Regions from separate parts of the Bacillus sp. XB1 genome, predicted to be linked through region 2. Evidence: riboswitches for the same ligand, from Rfam matches in the RefSeq annotation. Region 2 holds a riboswitch; each other region holds the start of a gene.
The links. Region 2 has a riboswitch for S-adenosylmethionine ahead of ACK1U5_RS22580 (bifunctional O-acetylhomoserine aminocarboxypropyltransferase/cysteine synthase). Riboswitches for the same ligand answer to the same signal wherever they lie in the genome.
Positions count from the first base shown of each region.

Region 1: linked by a shared signal. The riboswitch ahead of ACK1U5_RS24535 (cyclase family protein) and the one ahead of ACK1U5_RS22580 (bifunctional O-acetylhomoserine aminocarboxypropyltransferase/cysteine synthase) in region 2 are both predicted to bind S-adenosylmethionine.
Region 3: linked by a shared signal. The riboswitch ahead of mtnW (2,3-diketo-5-methylthiopentyl-1-phosphate enolase) and the one ahead of ACK1U5_RS22580 (bifunctional O-acetylhomoserine aminocarboxypropyltransferase/cysteine synthase) in region 2 are both predicted to bind S-adenosylmethionine.

Region 1 is NZ_JBNRIL010000005.1:79,694-82,885, forward strand. It holds gene ACK1U5_RS24525 (ATP-binding protein) at 1-835, shown strand, start outside; gene ACK1U5_RS24530 (hypothetical protein) at 1,064-1,444, shown strand; gene ACK1U5_RS24535 (cyclase family protein) at 1,472-2,104, opposite strand; SAM riboswitch class I at 2,190-2,302, opposite strand; gene ACK1U5_RS24540 (PRK06851 family protein) at 2,451-3,192, shown strand, end outside.
Region 2 is NZ_JBNRIL010000003.1:276,677-279,868, reverse strand. It holds gene ACK1U5_RS22585 (chloride channel protein) at 11-1,240, opposite strand; SAM riboswitch class I at 1,562-1,666, shown strand; gene ACK1U5_RS22580 (bifunctional O-acetylhomoserine aminocarboxypropyltransferase/cysteine synthase) at 1,759-3,057, shown strand; gene metA (homoserine O-acetyltransferase MetA) at 3,041-3,192, shown strand, end outside.
Region 3 is NZ_JBNRIL010000002.1:780,837-784,028, reverse strand. It holds gene ACK1U5_RS19445 (carbon-nitrogen family hydrolase) at 1-375, opposite strand, end outside; gene ACK1U5_RS19440 (pyridoxal phosphate-dependent aminotransferase) at 390-1,568, shown strand; SAM riboswitch class I at 1,633-1,738, shown strand; gene mtnW (2,3-diketo-5-methylthiopentyl-1-phosphate enolase) at 1,803-3,047, shown strand; gene ACK1U5_RS19430 (2-hydroxy-3-keto-5-methylthiopentenyl-1-phosphate phosphatase) at 3,044-3,192, shown strand, end outside.

The DNA of each region.
Region 1 (3,192 bases), on a different contig from region 2:
TTATTTAGTTTCCTTTAGTGTAATTGGAAAGTACGTATTTTTCACATTGCTATTACAAGATTTAAAAGTGATAATTCCACTTGTTTTATGTGTATTTTATTTCATTATTTCACATTCTTTATTAAAACGATTTCAATCTTATGTAAGAACAGTGGTTGAAATGATGAACAATATGAAAGAGACGGAAAATTTAGCTGTGATTGGGACTATGTCTACAACAATTGCCCATGAAATTCGAAATCCACTAACAGCGTTAAAAGGGTTTACGCAAATGCAAAAAGAAAGAAATCCAACTGATACGATGAGCTACGACATTATGCTACAAGAAATTGAAAGGGTTAATGGATTTGTTAGTGAATTGATGTTGTTAGGGAAACCAAAGCCAACAAATTATGAAAGGTGTAATATACGAGACACCCTTCTATATGTTGTGCATCTAATGGAAAGTTATGCAACGCAATATAGAGTTAAATGTAATTTACAAGTAGATGGAAATCTACCGGCTATAAACGGTGATGATAAGCAATTAAAACAAGTGTTATTAAATATCATTAAAAATGGAATAGAATCAATGCCAGAGGGTGGAGAAATTCATATCCGTGCATATCAAAAAACGCAAGGACATTTGTGTATTTCTGTTGAAGACCAAGGATGTGGTATAGAGAATGAGAAGTTAGAAAAAATCGGCAAGGCGTTTTACACAACAAAGGAGAATGGTACAGGACTTGGATTAATGATTACATATAAAATTATTAAGGAACATCAAGGGAGTATCACGATCCAAAGTAGTCTAGGAGTAGGAACGAAAGTAGAAATTTTTCTGCCGACCGTTTAATGTATTTGAGAAAAGATTTTTCAGAAAAGTGTTCTTGTTGTGTAAATATAAACATTTTATAAAATGTTTCAAGAAGGGTTTTTTTTATAAAATACTTCGTTTATAATGGAGGAAAATATCGACATGAGATTGATTGCTCATGTAACGGTTCAGTAGTGTTATGAAAAGATAAGAAGGGGTGCACGCGCATCCTTTTTTCTATGCAGATATTATGAAAGAGGTGGTATGATGGAATTAACATTAAATTCGACTGTATGTTTACACACGATTCAATTTCGAAAAGAGCAAAAGAATTATACTGTAAAAGACACAATTACAGGAGAAAAGTATGAAATGCCGCCACTTTGGATTGATGCATTGGCAATGATGCGTGACGGTTTTTTATTGGGGGAAATTGAGGAGAAATTAAAAGAAGAGTATCCATCCGAAGAAGTGAATATGTTAGCATTCACGAAGCAACTGTTAGAACTAGAACTTGTTGAAATGGTAGATGGGGAAGAAATAGCTTGTACAAAGAAGAAAGAGAAGGATTATTTAGCTTGGTTACGTCCTCATGTTGAGCAATTCTTTCTTAATTTAAATAAAAAAAATAGAAGCAAAGGTCAATGATGATCTTTGCTTTTTTGTATAGTTTGTTTAAAAAATTACAGCAAATGCTCTTGCAAAAGCACCGTCGCTATCTTTAATTTTTAAAGGTGCTGCTGAGAAGAAGAAACGTTTCGTGTGAATGGCATCTAAGTTTGTTAAGTTTTCGATTAAATAAATATTATTCCCAAGTAGTATGTGATGAATTGGTGATGTTGCTGTCGTTACCTCATCAGGAGAAATAAAATCTAAACCGACAGATTTTACTTTTAATTGTACTAGTTCCTCGGCTAATTCTTCAGAAAGATAAAAAGCTTCTTTCTCATACGCCTCCGTGTTCCATTTAGTAGATAGATTGGAATGGAAAATAACAATATCTCCTTCTTTTATATCAGCATCGTGCAGTACTTCTTTAGGTAGTTTTCGTTCTTGTACATGAGTTACATCAATAAGAACAGCTTCACCTACAAATTGATCCAGCGGTAATTGATCGATGGTCGTTGCGCCTGAAATAAAATGCGCAGGAGCATCACAATGCGTGCCAACATGAACGACAGAATGAAAATCTGTAACTTGATAGCCTGATTCTTCAACACTTGTAACAGCTTCTAGTTGTATTTTAGGTGTTCCAGGAAATTGAGACATATTATTTTCAAATGTTTGCGATAAATCAATTACTTTCATTTTACATACCTCCAATATATGTTTTTCAAATAATAAAAAGCTCATCCTTCAGTATCAAGAAAGATGAGCTTTACATGCTAATTGAGTTTTATCTTCCAAAATGCAATGCATTTTGCAGGAATTAGCACCTATTCAGTTCGTATAAACTGAGGTTGCTGGGCTTCAAAGGGCCAGTCCCTCTGCCTCTCTTGATAAAGAAGTATTCAGTTTCGGAATCTTAATTTTCTGATAGTTAAATTGTAATTCATTTCCTTTTTATGTGCAATACAAAATAGGTATTCACCCAAATAAAGCCGCTCGCATATTGTAGCTTATGTAAATAGAATGCTGCGAAGGAGTGAGTGCAGTGACAGGAAATGTATTAAATTATTATGCTGGTGGTAATACAGCTAGGGGATTTCACAATTTATACGAAGAGAATTTAAAAGGATTAGACAGATTATTTATCTTAAAGGGTGGTCCAGGAACGGGAAAATCTTCTTTAATAAAGGCAATAGGTCGTGAATGGGTTGGAAAAGGATATGATATTGAATTTTTACATTGTTCTTCTGACAATAAATCGGTTGATGGTGTAATTATCCCACAATTAAAAGTAGGAATTGTTGATGGGACATCACCGCATGTTATTGAGCCAAAAATGCCAGGAGTTGTTGAAGAGTATATAAATTTAGGAATTGCTTGGGACTCAGATAAACTAAGAAAGCAGAAGTTAGAAATTGAAAGATTTGTTTCAGAAGCAAGCAAAGCTTTTCAGTCTGCTTACGCACGTTTTAAAGAGGCATTGGTTATACATGATGAGTGGGAGAAGATATATATTGATAATATAAATTTTAATAAAGCAAATGAACTAACCGATCAGCTAATCCAGAAATTATTTGCAGATAAAAGCGGGAGACAATCGCTTGTCAAACATCGTTTTTTAGGAGCTGCAACACCGAAAGGAGCAGTTGACTTTGTTCCTAATTTAACAGAAGGGTTACCACATCGTTATTTTATAAAAGGCCGCCCAGGCTCTGGAAAATCAACGATGCTCAAAAAGTTAGCTAAGGCAGCTGAAGAAAAAGGATTTGAAGTTGAAGTATATCATT
Region 2 (3,192 bases):
CCTATTTTTATTAATTTTTATTTTCGTTATGTTTTGGGAGCGGAAAGGCATTCCCGATAGCAGCTGCACCAAGCATGGGCAATAGTAAATTAAGCGGGAAAAACATAAGTAATAGTAATGTTATAGCTATTGGCTTTCGTAACGCATAGCTTGAAATTGCTGTCGTTACGATGGCAACAGATGCTACTGGATCTATAGGAAGAATAGATGCTACAGCGTATCCGATACTTGACCCGGAAAATATAATTGGGAAGATATGTCCACCTCGCCACCCTGTGTTCAAACAAACGGCAGTAATGCACAACTTTAAAATCCCTGAAAGAAGTAGTATCCAAAAAGATAAATGGCTCCATTCAACAACTAATTCTTTTAATTGATGTTCCCCTGAAAATAATGTGTACGGAAGAAAAGTTCCCGCAATTCCTAATAAAATACCACCGATAATTCCGAGTGTCAGTTTGTATTCCCTAAAAGGGTGAATTAACTTCTCTAATGTGAATTCTAACTTGAAATAAAAGAAACCAACTATAGCACCGATACTAGCAAGTGGAAGAAATGCGATCCATTCATTGAAAGAAAGTGCACCTTCCCCGAAATCAACAATAAAGGATCCACGATTATCGAGTTTACTCAGTAGTAAATAAACAGAAAAACCTGCGAAAGTAGTAGTTAAGTATACAATCGCCTTTTTTCCTTTAGAAAAAGCAGCAATTTGTTCCCCCTCATTTTCATTTGGTGCTAAATAACCGAATAATGGTGCGTTAAAAATGACACTTAAAGTAGCTCCAATTCCGATCTCGGTTAGCTCATTCATACCCTTTAAGGCAAATTTAAAGCGATCCCCTACCCATGTGCACAGTCCGCCTATAATTCCAACTAGTGCGGCTTCTGGACCAAGACTAGCTCCGAAAATTAAAACAATAATCGCTGTTAAAGTAGCCTGATGGACAAAGCGATATTCGATTCGACCAGTTTTTTTATATTCAGCCATCACTTCAGGCATAAGGCGTGGGTATGTACCGAAATGTTTTTGTGATAGACCAACAAGGACCCCGCCAATTATTGTTACGCAAAGGGTGTAATAAGAGGGAAAAGAGAGAACTTCAGGCAAGTATCCCCAAATAAAGTGGATTCCAATATTTATTGTGACTAAAAATAACCAGACTGTAGCTCCTACTATAGATCCTAGAAGAATGCCATATAGAGCAAGTATGTACTGCATATCTTTTTTATTTGTCATGTTATACCTCCGTTATGTAAATCTTAGTAGGTAAAAAAGTGAAATATACTAGTGAAAAATGGATTGAATATATATAGTATCTTTTTGAGAAGATGGCCTATTCAACATATAGGCTAACTTTAGGGGAATTTGAATTTATAGGTTAAATTACTTATTTAATTTTATAGATTGATTTGAGGTTTTTAAAGGTCTTTTTTGAAATAGACTAGAATATATTTCTTTTGTTGCTTTATATGAAACTGTTAACATTTATTTTAGAACATTCAGAAAAACTGTTTGACATTAGGAAATTATTGCTATAAAATCAACGGTAATTGCATAGTCTTATCAAGAAAAGGTGGAGGGACAGGCCCGATGAAACCTTGGCAACAGCCGTATAACGGAATTGTGCCAAATCCTGCAGGTAGTAATCCTGAGAGATAAGAAAGAGCCTTTAGAGCGTGTTTTCAAACTGCTCCTTTCTTGTTTTCAGGAAAGGGGCAGTTTTTTATTTTGTATAAAAGAAAGGAGAATGAGAGATGGGAGAATCATGGGGAAAAGGAACAATTTGTGTGCAAGGTGGCTATACGCCAAAAAATGGTGAACCACGTGTTTTACCACTTTATCAAAGTACAACATATAAATACGATACTTCAGATGATTTAGCAGCCCTATTTAACTTAGAGGCAGAAGGATATATTTATACACGTATTGGAAACCCTACTCTAGCCGCATTTGAGCAGAAGTTATCAGATTTAGAAGGCGGTGTAGGAGCTGTTGCAACGGCTTCTGGGCAAGCAGCTATTATGCTCGCAGTTTTAAATATTTGTAGTAGTGGGGATCATTTACTTTGTTCTTCAACGGTTTACGGGGGAACGTTTAATTTATTTGGAGTGAGTTTGCGTAAACTGGGTATTGATGTTACGTTCTTTAATCCAAATTTAACGGCAGATGAAATTACGGCGCTTGCTAATGACAAGACGAAACTTATCTATGCAGAATCGTTAGGAAATCCAGCGATGAATGTTTTAAATTTTAAAGAATTTTCAGCTGCTGCTAAAGAATTAGAGGTACCTTTTATCGTTGATAATACATTAGCAACTCCTTATTTATGCCAGGCGTTTGAACATGGGGCAAATATTATTGTTCATTCTACGACGAAGTATATCGATGGGCATGCGAGCTCCTTAGGCGGTATTGTAATTGACGGTGGAAACTTTGATTGGACAAATGGAAAGTATCCTGAACTTGTTGAACCAGATCCAAGTTATCACGGTGTAAGTTACGTTCAAAACTTTGGTGCAGCAGCGTATATTGTGAAAGCACGTGTTCAGCTATTAAGAGATTATGGAAATTGTATGAGCCCATTCAATGCATATATTAGCAATATTGGCTTAGAAACATTGCATTTACGAATGGAACGTCATAGTGAAAATGCTCTTGCAGTTGCTAAGTGGCTTGCTAGCCATGAACGTATTGAATGGGTGAATTATCCGGGCTTAGATAGTAATGAAAATTACTCATTGGCACAACAGTACTTGAAAAAAGGCGCTAGTGGTGTTTTAACTTTCGGTATTAAAGGCGGATTAGAAGCAGCAAAAGAATTTATCGCAAATGTAAAACTAGCAACTCTTGTAACGCACGTAGCTGATGCACGAACTTGCGTTATACATCCTGCTAGTACGACGCATAGACAATTAAATGCTGAAGATCAGCGTTTAGCTGGTGTTACATCTGATTTAATTCGTTTATCAGTTGGTATAGAAGATGTTTCTGATATTATTGCAGATTTGGAAGCAGCTCTAGTTGGGGGCAAAACACATGCCGATCATAATTGATAAAGATTTACCGGCTCGCAAAGTGTTACAAAAAGAAAATATTTTTGTAATGACGAAGGAGCGAGCGGAAACACAAGATATACGCGCTTTAAAAATTGCTATATTAAATTTAATGCCAACGAAGCAAGACACAGA
Region 3 (3,192 bases), on a different contig from region 2:
AACATACATCGTATTTGTAACACCTTGCTCTGTTTGCTTTGCTATAGAACCACCAACAATATGTATATCATATTGCTTCGCCCATTCTATTAACTTTTCTTTCGTTTCCACTCCATCACTATCTGCAATTTCAGAAAGTCTCGTTAAATCATATCCTGTTGTCCATAGTTCTGGTAAGACGATAACATCTGGCCTTTCCTTCATAGCTTCGCTTATTTTATTTTTAGCATTCTCAATATTTTTTTCTACATCTCCAAAAACAATATCCATTTGAATACATGCGACTTTCATTTTTTCAGCCCCATTCTTATTTTTTTCTTTACAAAATACTGGAAAGATTATATCATTTGTCACTAGAATTGTAACAACTTTCAAAAGAGGTGGAAAGTATGAAATTATTTCAACCTTCTGAGATAGTAACATCATTGCCAACACAATTTTTCGCTTCACTTGTTGCAAAAGTTAACAAAGTCGTTGCAGCTGGTCACGATGTTATTAATCTAGGTCAAGGTAATCCAGATCAACCAACACCGCAGCATATCGTAAAAGCTTTACAAGATGCTGCCGAAAAGACCATTCATCATAAATATCCGCCATTTCGCGGACATGAAAGCTTAAAGGAAGCCGTGGCTACATTCTATAAACGTGAATACGGCGTCGAATTAAACCCAAAAACTGAAGTTGCTATTTTGTTTGGCGGGAAGGCTGGACTAGTAGAATTACCGATTTGTTTTACAAATCCTGGTGATACGATTCTCGTTCCGGATCCAGGTTATCCAGATTATTTATCCGGGGTTGCTTTAGCAAAAGCACACTTTGAAACAATGCCGCTTATTGCAGAAAATAACTTTTTACCAGATTATACAAACATTGATGACTCTATTGCAGAGCGTGCAAAATTAATGTTTTTAAACTATCCAAATAATCCTACCGGTGCTACTGCATCAAAAGATTTTTTTGATGCAACCATTCACTTTGCTAATAAACATAATATATTAGTTGTTCACGATTTTGCTTATGGCGCTATCGGATTTGATGGTCAAAAACCTGTTAGTTTCTTGCAAGCAGATGGTGCGAAAGATATAGGAATTGAAATTTACACATTATCAAAAACTTTCAATATGGCTGGCTGGCGCATCGCTTTTGCTGTAGGGAATGAAAGTGTGATTGAAACAATTAACCTATTACAAGATCATATGTATGTTAGTATATTCGGTGCAGTTCAAGATGCTGCTCGAGAAGCGCTATTAAGTTCACAGTCTTGCGTAATAGACCTTGTAAATAGTTACGAATCTCGAAGAAACGCTCTTATTTCAGCCTGTCACTCAATTGGTTGGAATGTAGACATTCCAAAAGGATCATTCTTTGCATGGCTTCCCGTTCCAAAAGGATATACCTCTGAGCAATTTTCTGATATTTTACTAGAAAAAGCACATGTCGCAGTTGCTCCTGGTGTTGGATTTGGTAAGCATGGGGAAGGGTATGTCCGTGTTGGTCTCTTGCATGCAGAAGATAGATTACGGGAAGCCATTAATCGAATTGATAAATTAAATTTTTTCAAAAAGTAATTGACAACACGAAAAATATCTGACAAAATTCAGTTATCTTAAAAATTTAAACATTTCTAAATACTTCTTATCAAGAGCAGGTGGAGGGACGAGCCCGACGAAACCCGGCAACCGATCTACAATTGTAGACACGGTGCTAATTCTCGCAGCATTACGCTGACAGATAAGGAGCTGGTTGTAAAAAAACCTCTCCTTAGCTGAGAGGTTTTTTTATTTAACTAGGAGGTTATAACAATGAGCGGAATTATAGCGACGTATTTAATCCATGATGATTCACATAACTTAGAAAAAAAAGCTGAGCAAATTGCACTCGGTTTAACAATTGGCTCTTGGACTCATTTGCCACACTTATTGCAAGAACAATTAAAGCAGCATAAAGGCAACGTCATTCATGTTGAGGAATTAGCTGAACATGAATATACCAATTCGTATTTACGTAAAAAAGTAAAACGCGGAATTATTAAAATCGAATATCCGCTATTAAACTTCAGTCCAGATTTACCAGCGATTTTAACGACTACATTTGGAAAGCTATCACTTGATGGCGAAGTAAAACTAATTGACTTAACTTTTTCAGACGAGTTAAAAAAACATTTTCCTGGTCCAAAATTCGGGATAGATGGTATTCGAAATCTTTTACAAGTGCATGATCGTCCCCTTTTAATGAGTATTTTTAAAGGAATGATTGGACGAAACATTGGGTATTTAAAAACGCAATTACGCGATCAAGCAATTGGTGGTGTAGATATAGTAAAAGATGATGAAATATTATTTGAAAATGCATTAACACCACTTACGAAACGCATTGTATCTGGAAAAGAAGTTTTACAATCTGTCTACGAAACATACGGTCATAAAACGTTATATGCCTTAAATTTAACAGGACGAACTTTTGATTTAAAAGAAAATGCTAAACGTGCAGTGCAAGCTGGAGCTGATATTCTATTATTTAACGTATTTGCTTACGGACTAGATGTACTACAATCACTTGCAGAAGATGATGAAATCCCAGTTCCTATTATGGCACATCCTGCTGTAAGTGGTGCTTATTCAGCATCCAAGTTATATGGAGTTTCATCACCATTATTACTTGGAAAGCTACTACGTTATGCTGGGGCTGACTTTTCATTATTCCCATCTCCATACGGAAGTGTTGCGCTAGAAAAAGAGGAGGCTCTTGCTATCTCAAAATATTTAACTGAAGACGATGCATTTTTCAAGAAGAGCTTTTCTGTTCCGTCTGCTGGTATTCATCCTGGTTTCGTTCCCTTTATTGTACGAGATTTCGGTAAAGATGTTGTTATTAATGCTGGCGGCGGGATACACGGACATCCAAATGGAGCGCAAGGCGGCGGTAAAGCTTTCCGTACTGCAATTGATGCTACTTTGCAAAATAAACCACTCCATGAAGTAGACGACATAAATTTGCATAGTGCACTACAAATATGGGGAAATCCCTCTTATGAGGTGAAATTATGAGTATTCAAGTATTTTGTGATTTCGATGGCACGATTACAAATAATGATAACATTATGTCCATTATGGAAAAATTCGCACCACCAGAAGCCGAAGAAGTAAAGAATAAAATTTTATCACAAGAACTATCCATTCAAGAAGGTGTTTC